One region of the Paenibacillus sp. FSL P2-0121 genome, then DNA from elsewhere that is predicted to be linked to it. Evidence: riboswitches for the same ligand, from Rfam matches in the RefSeq annotation. Region 1 holds a riboswitch; the other holds the start of a gene.
What was found. Region 1 has a riboswitch for cyclic di-GMP ahead of MKY54_RS02435 (choice-of-anchor A family protein). Riboswitches for the same ligand answer to the same signal wherever they lie in the genome.
Positions count from the first base shown of each region.

Region 2: another riboswitch for cyclic di-GMP. It lies ahead of MKY54_RS03205 (transglutaminase-like domain-containing protein); the one in region 1 lies ahead of MKY54_RS02435 (choice-of-anchor A family protein).

Region 1 is NZ_CP150245.1:552,451-557,865, forward strand. It holds gene MKY54_RS02420 (DUF3221 domain-containing protein) at 60-404, opposite strand; gene MKY54_RS02425 (ASCH domain-containing protein) at 761-1,174, shown strand; gene MKY54_RS02430 (hypothetical protein) at 1,374-1,871, opposite strand; cyclic di-GMP riboswitch class I at 2,262-2,352, shown strand; gene MKY54_RS02435 (choice-of-anchor A family protein) at 2,461-4,644, shown strand; gene MKY54_RS02440 (alpha/beta hydrolase) at 4,752-5,415, shown strand, end outside.
Region 2 is NZ_CP150245.1:731,764-737,178, forward strand. It holds gene MKY54_RS03185 (phospholipid carrier-dependent glycosyltransferase) at 1-476, shown strand, start outside; gene MKY54_RS03190 (glycosyltransferase family 2 protein) at 574-1,554, shown strand; gene MKY54_RS03195 (GtrA family protein) at 1,541-1,948, shown strand; gene MKY54_RS03200 (class D sortase) at 2,051-2,710, shown strand; cyclic di-GMP riboswitch class I at 2,830-2,912, shown strand; cyclic di-GMP riboswitch class I at 2,987-3,067, shown strand; gene MKY54_RS03205 (transglutaminase-like domain-containing protein) at 3,081-3,890, shown strand; rRNA gene MKY54_RS03210 (16S ribosomal RNA) at 4,258-5,415, shown strand, end outside.

The DNA of each region.
Region 1 (5,415 bases):
AAGAAGCGCCATCCCTTTTGGAGACGCCGCTTCTTTATAGTAGATTCTATTCTTTTTGCTCAATTCTTGATTTTGGTGATCTTTTTGGCGGTAACTTGTGCAGGGAATGAATCATCACTTACTTCAAAAAACACTTTAATCTCATCGCCTTTTTTATATTTAGAAGGTGCAACTTTATTTACCCAAATGGCTTGAGAGTACTCATTAGATTCGAGAATTTCCTTGTATTCCTTGTTCAAGTCTTCTTCTTTTAATTCAGAAATTACTAAAATTCTTTTATTTTCTACATCTATTGTGTGTACAATTCCTTTCAAAACTTCATCATTCTTACTACAGGCGGTGACTAATAACAAAAAAACAAAAATAAGAGTCCATTTAATAGTAGTACGTGGTTTTTGAATCATGGACCTTCCCCTCCAGTGGTTACGACATTAGTTTAAAATCGGTTGCACAGGCATAGCAGTTAGTACATTACCCAATATAAGAATATACAGCAGCCTTTCCATTATGACGACCTTTATTGATTCTGGGGAGTTACAGGTGAATGTCTGTAGTATTGATATTTTCATAAGAACTTTTGTTTGTATATAATAAAAATAAATGTTCTTATTTTAGAGGCGATCAATGATGGAAATGAGTATCGACCAAACGGTTGGGATTATTTAATTTATCAGGTCAAGGTGAGCAAGATTACACAACGCGAGATCGAGATCCGTGCATCCGTGACAAACGTCCAACATAAACGAAGGGGATAAATATCATGCGGTGTATAACAATACGGCAGCCTTGGGCGACCTTAATTGCTCTTGGTGAAAAAGAGTTTGAAACTCGTTCATGGAGAACAGCCTACCGCGGCGAGTTAGGCATCCATGCCGGAGTGAGGATTGACAAAAAGATTTGTGAACAGGAACCGTACAAATCAGTATTGGCGAAACATGGCTATACAGCGAATAATTTGCCGACAGGAGCTATTATTGCTACAGGTCAGCTCGCGGGATGTTATGTGGTTACTCCAGAGGTGGATTTAAGGGAATGGATCAATGGGAATGAATATGATTTTGGCGACTATAGTGAAGGACGGTTTGCCTGGAAGCTTGAACGGGTTCATCCATTAAGCCATCCAATTCCAGCTAAAGGTCGGCTAAGCTTGTGGGAGCACTCTAATCACTTCTGAACGGCGAACAATATTTTTAATGTAATTTTTATGTGCCTATCAGCTATTTTTCAGGTTCGAGGTATATATTAGAGACACCAAACACCCCCCAGTGTTTTGTGGTATATCTCTCTCAGGTCTTGCCAACTCCCATGGTAAGGCCTATTTTTTTGTTCACTAATTGATTGGGGGGAGAGAGCGCAGCGGCTTCTATACAGCTTTACTTAATCTGGTACTGTTCTTCGTAACTCTTAAAAGATGAAATATCCAGCCCTAGGTATCTGCGCATATGGATGGCAGCCTGAGCCGCAACAATGTCATTCAACAGCAGCATTCGTTCATGATAGCCACGACATATATACTTGGCTTCAATTCCAGTATTAAGTCTGTTTTGCTCATACACCTTGATTCCCCGTCTTCTCATTTCTGCACGAACATCCCTTAGATCTGTTGTAGCTACTGCAGCAGCTGTTCCAAGCACCTCCAGATAAGGGGCGGGTGTTCGTAAGTGTGTAGATAAAATGGCGGAGTCCCGTTCGAAAGCTGATAAAATCATCGGAAGCAATAAATAAGATTTCACCAGCATGTTGTCCCTGCTTTCTGCTCTATGCATGAATCTCATCACCTCTAATAGGAACGTATATTCGTATTCTACCCCGATATTCCAAAAATAATCAATGGTATTTCTAAACAGCTTATCCAATGTGATTAAATTCACAACTTAATAACGAAGAATAAATTATATTAAAAATTGTAATAATAAAAATTAATGTATCGAACGCAAATAAAGGAGAATTATGATGGAAAAAGAGGGCAGCCTCCAGCGTGGATTGTTTTTTGGTTTAATTTTGAGTGTTCCCTTATGGATATCCATATTGGGCTATATACAGTTACTTTAAAATTTAATGAAAAACCTTATGCGAAGCGCCTTTAGGCGCTTTTTTTGTGTGGTACTAATGCGGGGAATTATCGAAAGGAATTGATTGACAATTGTGGGTGTCGGGAGCTAAACTGTTATTAATTCAAAAGTATTAAAAGTCATAGACTGTTATTGGATAGAATGCTTCAGCTACCAGTTCTGGACTTGCAGTGTAATACATATATATAGTCATGATAATAGCAAACCGTCTGAAAGGGCGGGACGCAAAGTCCAGGAGTCTAAAGTGTCTTAAAGGCACAATGACCGTCCGACTGCCATGAGAAGGGAATTTCACTTCTTTTTGGCGGTCTTTTTTGTTGTTAGGTCCTTTAGAGTTTCTGGTAATTATTCTGATTAATATAAATCATAGTTTTAGGAGGTGTGCCATTTGAAAAGAAGAATAAAACCGTTACTCTCGCTTGTATTAGCTGGGATTTTGACGGTAGGTAGTGGGCTTTCCTCATTAGGAGCTGGAGTTGCTGGAGCTAGTAGTTCTTCTACATTGGGAATTGCAGCGGTCTACAACGTGTTTATTCTAGGGGATATAACAACAGTTTCGGATACGGAAGGAAGGTTTGCTGCTGGAGGTAACGTTAACTTAACCAACTATAGTGTTGGAGATAGGTTGACCGCTGCAGAGGTTTCCCTGACTGACACACTTGTTGTTGGAGGGCATCTTACTTTCAACGGAGGTACTGTTTATGGGAATATCGTGCACGGGGGAGATTTTTCAGGGAATGTAACGCTCCTCAAGGGTGGTACAAAAAGACAGGGGAGTACGATTGACTTTTCAGCCGTAGGTCAGTCTTTGAAGGACAAATCAGCAGAACTTGCAGCATTGCCGGCGAATGGAACAACAGTGTACCAATATGGCAGCCTTACCCTGACAGGTACAGATCCTGCGGTCAATGTTTTTAATGTTTCAGGAGATAACGTCTCTAATACCTACGGAATTACAATAAATGTTCCTTCAGGATCTACTGCAATTATTAATATTGATGGTTCTAACGTAAAAATGAAAAACTTCGGATTTCTACCTAATAACGTGTTGAACAGCAAGAAAATTTTGCTTAACTTTAGCCAAGCTGCGTATCTTGATATGGCAGGCATAGGTGTAATGGGAAGCATACTTGCCCCCTATGCTCATGTTGATTTTATTAATGGTCAGATTAACGGTACTTTAGTGGCGGCTTCACTCAAAGGTACTGGTGGTGGTGAATTTCACCACTATCCATACGATGGTGATGAACCTGGACCAACACCAACGCCAACGCCAACGCCGACAGTGACGCCGACACCAACAGTGACACCAACGCCAACGCCGACAGTGACGCCGACACCAACAGTGACACCAACGCCAACGCCGACAGTGACACCAACGCCGACAGTGACACCAACGCCGACACCGACAGTGACACCAACACCAACGCCGACGCCGACAGTGACGCCGACACCAACGCCGACAGTGACGCCAACACCGACACCAACGCCGACAGTGACACCAACACCAACACCAACACCAACGCCGACGCCGACGCCGACACCAATACCGACACCAACGCCGACAGTGACACCAACACCGACGCCGACACCGACACCGACACCAACACCAACGCCGACGCCGACACCGACACCAACGTCGACGCCGACACCAACACCGACACCAACACCGACGCCGACAGTGACACCAACGCCGACGCCAACACCAACGCCAACACCGACGCCGACACCGACACCAACGTCGACACCAACACCGACACCGACACCAACGCCAACACCGACAGTGACACCAACACCGACGCCGACAGTGACACCAACACCGACGCCGACGCCGACGCCGACGCCGACAGTGACACCGACGCCAACACCAACGCCGACGCCAACACCGGCACCAACGCCGACAGTGACACCAACGCCGACGCCGACAGTGACACCAACACCGACACCAACACCAACGCCGACAGTGACACCAACGCCAACGCCGACGCCGACGCCGACACCAACGCCAACACCAACGCCGACACCAACACCAACACCGACGCCGACAGTGACGCCGACACCAACACCAACGCCGACAGTGACACCAACACCAACGCCGACGGTAACGCCTGAGGCAACACCGACACCGACGGTAACGCCTGAGGCAACACCAACACCGACGGTAACGCCTGAAGCAACACCAACGTCGACACCAGAGACTTCGGTGTTCCCGACACCAACGCCATCATCCGTAATTGGCACTATAGTTCTTGCAGAAGATCCTGTGCCGCTTGGGCCTGTAGCTTCGCCGACACCATCGCCAGTACCAACACCAACACCGTCGAATAGCACAGAAGTACTTGTTGATGATGATGAGATCCCATTAGGTCCGGTACCGGCAGTGACACCAACGCCAACACCAACACCTGATGAAATCATCGTAGTGGACGATACGATCCCATTAGGTAAGCCACCTGTGAAGGAATTGCCAAAAACGGGTGAATCAAGTCCTGCACCTTACTATGTAGCAGGTTTAGGTTTTGCACTTATCGGATTATTAATGAGAACCAAGTTCTCCAAAAAGAATAAATAATAAAGGGTAGATCAACATAGAGTCGCTTTCGGGAGTGTTCCGATGGCGGCTCTATTTGTATGTCATGATTGCGATAGTTTGGTGCATTCTAAGTAGATGGTATACTCTTGTTGGAAAAGAAATGTAGAGGGGATGGCGAAGGCGAATTGATATGGTTCATTATTAGCGCTGTAATCATCATAGGGATTCTAATCTATGTGGGATTTTTCTTCTATGGTATTGCTATTAAACGAGCGCCAAAGGTATTTCTAAGTAATAATCCTAATCTGAAGGCTGATCCTCCGGTTGCCGGAGCTTCTTGGGGGGAGGGGAAGGATTGGGTCTCTCGCCAGAGCTTCGAGAATATTGAGATCGTATCTGCAGATGGACTTAAACTAAGGGGTTACTTACTCCAATCTAATCGTGCTGCGGGACGCACAGCCATTCTAGCCCACGGTTATTCAGGTAAAGCAAAGGATATGGGGGCGTACGCCAAAATCTACTACGAGAACTTAGGCTTTAACATCCTAATTCCCGATGCAAGAGGGCATGGAGATAGCGCAGGGGATTACATTGGTTTTGGTTGGCCGGAACGAAAAGATTATTTGCAATGGATTGAATACATGATTAAAAAGACTGGGCCCAGTGCTCAAATTGTGCTTCACGGCGTCTCTATGGGCGGTGCTACAGTGCTAATGACCTCAGGGGAAGATCTTCCGCCGCAGGTAAAAGCTATTGTTGCGGACTGCGCTTATACCTCAGTAAAAGCACAATTATCTTACCAACTACGAC
Region 2 (5,415 bases), 180 kb from region 1:
TTGCTTCCTCATGGTGGCAATGGCCGTTTATGAAGAGACCGGTCTGGTTCTTTAGCGGCGGTGAAGGTTTGCCGGAAGGTCAGGTCAGCAGTATAGTGACTATGGGGAATCCTCTTATCTGGTGGACGGGTATTTTTGCGATGCTGGCAACGCTGTGGATTACGCTGAAACGTAAAGATAAGAACCTCTACATGATCTGGATCGCCTTCTTCTCGCAATATGTTCCGTGGATGCTTGTCCCAAGAGAAACATTTATTTACCATTATTTTGCTATGGTGCCATTTATGATTCTTGGTATTGTATATATAATGAAGTTGCTGGATAGTAAATTCCCTGAGGCCCGTTACGTACAGTATGTCTATGTAGCTGTTGCTTTGCTGCTCTTTATTGCTTTCTACCCGGTACTGTCAGGGATGCAGGTCAGTGGAGATTACGTGAAAGATATGCTGCGTTGGTTCCCTACTTGGGTTTTCTAGGATTTAATAAAAATCTATAAAATAAGTTTATGCATGCAGCGTTATTATGAAGTGTAGATGGATGTAACGCTCCAAAAAGCTTGTAGGAGGAATAAAGGTGAAAGCCAGATATAGTGTGATTGTACCCATGTTCAATGAGGAGCAAGTAATTAGCCATACTTATGAACGTTTGAAAAAAGTAATGGACGAGTGCGGCGATACTTATGAGCTGGTCTTCGTCAATGACGGCAGTCGTGATCGTTCCGCCCAAATGATTCGGGAGATCTGTGAACGAGACGAGCATGTCAAGCTGATTGACTTCTCGCGTAATTTCGGACATCAGGTAGCGATTACAGCTGGCATGGACTATGCCGAAGGTCAAGCGGTTGTTGTTATTGACGCTGATCTTCAGGATCCTCCGGAGGTCATTCTGCAAATGATCGAGAAGTGGAAAGAGGGCTACGACGTTGTATATGCGAAACGCCTGAAGCGCCACGGAGAAACGATGTTCAAAAAGGTCACCGCGAAGCTTTTTTACCGCCTGCTCAGCAGTATGACAAGTGTAGATATTCCTACGGATACAGGCGATTTCCGTCTTATTGACCGTAAGGTATGTGATGTCCTGCGGGGACTTAAAGAAAAGAACCGCTATGTCAGAGGTTTGGTGAGCTGGGTTGGCTTCAAGCAGACTATGGTGGAATATGAACGGGAAGAACGTTTTGCCGGAGAAACCAAATATCCGCTGAAGAAAATGATTCGTTTTGCGTTAGATGGCATCACCTCTTTTTCACATAAGCCGCTTAAGATTGCTACGTATATTGGATTCTTTCTTTCATTTTCTAGCTTTCTCTATTTATTTTTCGTCTTGTTCCAAAGGATATTTTTCACCTCCTGGACGGTTCCGGGCTGGGCTTCCATTGTAGGTGTCAATCTGCTCTTTAACGGTATTGTTCTGATGCTGTTGGGTGTGATTGGGGAGTATATCGGACGGATTTATGACGAGTCTAAAGATAGACCGCTATATATTGTTAGTGAGACTAAAGGCTACCAGAACGAAGAACAACTGGACCGCCGGAAGGACCACAATGATGTCAGATAAGAACTTGCGCGCTGCATTCATACAGTTCCTCAAATTTAATGCCGTAGGTTTGCTCAATACGCTTATTGATTTTGTGATTTTCACATTGTTGAATTCACTAGGGATGGTATACGCATTGGCGCAGGTGATCTCCTATAGTGCAGGCACGGCGAATAGCTTTATTTTGAATAAAAAAGTTACCTTTCGTGATCGCAACCGGGGGAATAAAGAAGGCTTCGACCGCGTACAGCTGGTCAAGTTTATCGTGCTGAATTTGGTAGTGCTCGGAATATCACTGCTGTTAATGCATCTGTTGACAGACAAACTAGGTATTCAAGTCTTGATCTCCAAGGTGATGGTTACCTTTATCACGGTGATCATCAATTTCTTTGGAAGTCGTAAATGGGTATTTTAAACATTAATTTCAGGCAGAAGGAGTTGCTATGCTTAAAGGCAAGTAGCTGTTTCTGCTTGATTTGTATATAACCATAGAAACAATATACGGAGGTGAATAACATTGCGTAAATTCTCCTATCTACTCATACTGGCTGGGATACTTATCATGTTATATCCGACAGCTAACGAATGGTACAACGACAGGCAGCAGGAGAAGTTATTAGAAACGGCTGAACTAAGCACTGCCGATAGTACTCCCCAGCCAGATCTGAAGAGCAGGTATGCTGAAGTTACTCAGCTGTTAGCAGAGGAATCGGTTCTGGATGCTCAGGCACAGCCCCAACCCCAAGAGACAGAAAAGCCTGAACCGGAGATTGCAGTCGGTGGCAAAGTAATCGCACTAATTGAAATCGATAAGATTGATTTGAAGCTGCCTGTATTAGAAGGGGCTACAAAAGCTAATATGAAACATGCTGCAGCCCATATGAAAGAAACGGCACCCCTTGGAGAGATCGGGAATGCTGCAATCGCGGCGCATCGGGCTAGAACTACGGGTCGTTTGTTTAACAGATTGAATGAGGTTGTTGTGGGGGATGTTATCACGATAAAGACTAGTGATCAGGTGTTTAACTATGAGGTGTATGATATTTCTGTAGTAGATCCGAGTGACGTCTCCGTTCTTGACGGGAATGACAAGGATAAGATTCTTACTCTGATTACATGTGATCCGCTAGTGAATCCAACGCATCGGCTGATTGTTCATGCCAAATTAACAAAATGAGAATAGTGAATGACAAGAAAACACAAATACCGGGAGATATTTATAAAATAATGGGTAATCTAGTAAATTAGGTCTTGTTCACAACTATAAATATGATAGTATTATACTATGAAAGCTAAACACGATAACGGCAAACCTTCCGAAAGGTAGGGACGCAAAGCTAAAGGGCCTTTTCCCAAAAGGATGGCAGCCAGCTACCGAATGAAGAGGCTTTTTTTGTTTGTTTCAAATGGATTCTATCAATTATATCTAGTAAAGCTAGAACAGATAGAACTTATACGATAACGGCAAACCTATCGAAAGGTAGGGACGCAAAGCTAAAGGGCCTTCCCGAAAGGATGGCAGCCAGCTACCGAAAGGAGTTTTATCCGTGAAAAAGGTTTATTTTATGCTGGTGGCGTTGTTCGTCCTAATGACTTCAGTTCCAGTAAGTACAGCTCAAGCTGCAAGTGCAGATGCCAGCTGGTTGATTACATCCAAAGTGGCTCAAGGTGTGATTGGTATTAACTATGATATTCCGAAAGATAAAAGAATCAAACTCATGATCACCAAAGATAACAGCAGCTATACATATAACTTGTATGCTTCTGGACAAGCTGAGGACTTCCCTTTGCAACAAGGAAATGGGACTTATAAGGTTTCTGTTCTGGAGAACACAACCGGCAATAAATACAAAGCATTATATTCCGAAGTAGTAGACGTAACCATGAGTGACTCGAATTCCGTATATTTGGGCTCCGTACAGAATGTGAAATGGAGTTCTTCTGATAAAGCGATTGTCAAAGCTAAACAATTAGTACAAGGCAAAACAACAGACGAAGAGAAAGTTAAAGCGATCTATAACTATGTAGTTGCGAATGTACAATATGATTACTCTCTTGCTAATAGTGTAACTACTGATTATATTCCAAGCATCGATAAGACATTGACTACTAAAAAAGGGATTTGCTATGATTACGCTTCTCTTTTTGCCGCAATGCTGCGGAGTGTAGATGTTCCTGCTAAGTTGGTAATGGGGAATACAAGCTACGTTACGCAATATCATGCATGGAACGAAGTGTTGCTTAATGGGAAGTGGGTTACCATTGATACTACAGTGGATGCAGGACTTGCAAAGAGTGATAAGAAAACCGATTTAATTAAAGCCTCAAGCAAATATACTGCGGCAAAATACTATTAAGTTCGTCGCTAGAAACATAACTCTATTAAATAAACAACTGGCTTAATTATTAAGCTAGTTGTTTATTTTTATATTAGGGGTTGCTTTTCTATTAATAGTTGGGGTATTATAGGTAAGCGTTGTTAGACAGCGTACAGGCGATATAGACGAGGCTGATAAAAAGCTTCGAAAAATAAAGCTTGCATTTCTGAAAACAACATGATATATTATAAGAGTTGCTGCTGAGACATTAAACGGCGCCAACGAGAACTTGATCTTTGAAAACTGAACAACGAGTGAGTAGGAAATCACGTAAGTGAAATCCAAAATTAGAGAATTAATTTTCTCGTCAGATGTTTCAAAATGAGCATATCGCTCTTTTCAATACTAATTGGAGAGTTTGATCCTGGCTCAGGACGAACGCTGGCGGCGTGCCTAATACATGCAAGTCGAGCGGAGTTACTTTGAAAGCTTGCTTTCAAAGTAACTTAGCGGCGGACGGGTGAGTAACACGTAGGCAACCTGCCCTTCAGACTGGGATAACTACCGGAAACGGTAGCTAATACCGGATAATTTCTTTTTTCTCCTGAGAGAAGAATGAAAGACGGAGCAATCTGTCACTGAGGGATGGGCCTGCGGCGCATTAGCTAGTTGGTGGGGTAACGGCCCACCAAGGCGACGATGCGTAGCCGACCTGAGAGGGTGAACGGCCACACTGGGACTGAGACACGGCCCAGACTCCTACGGGAGGCAGCAGTAGGGAATCTTCCGCAATGGGCGAAAGCCTGACGGAGCAACGCCGCGTGAGTGATGAAGGTTTTCGGATCGTAAAGCTCTGTTGCCAGGGAAGAACGTCCGGTAGAGTAACTGCTACCGGAGTGACGGTACCTGAGAAGAAAGCCCCGGCTAACTACGTGCCAGCAGCCGCGGTAATACGTAGGGGGCAAGCGTTGTCCGGAATTATTGGGCGTAAAGCGCGCGCAGGCGGCTATTTAAGTCTGGTGTTTAAACCTTGGGCTCAACCTGAGGTCGCACTGGAAACTGGGTGGCTTGAGTACAGAAGAGGAAAGTGGAATTCCACGTGTAGCGGTGAAATGCGTAGATATGTGGAGGAACACCAGTGGCGAAGGCGACTTTCTGGGCTGTAACTGACGCTGAGGCGCGAAAGCGTGGGGAGCAAACAGGATTAGATACCCTGGTAGTCCACGCCGTAAACGATGAGTGCTAGGTGTTAGGGGTTTCGATACCCTTGGTGCCGAAGTTAACACAGTAAGCACTCCGCCTGGGGAGTACGGTCGCAAGACTGAAACTCAAAGGAATTGACGGGGACCCGCACAAGCAGTGGAGTATGTGGTTTAATTCGAAGCAACGCGAAGAACCTTACCAGGTCTTGACATCCCTCTGAATCCACTAGAGATAGTGGCGGCCTTCGGGACAGAGGAGACAGGTGGTGCATGGTTGTCGTCAGCTCGTGTCGTGAGATGTTGGGTTAAGTCCCGCAACGAGCGCAACCCTTAACTTTAGTTGCCAGCAGGTAATGCTGGGC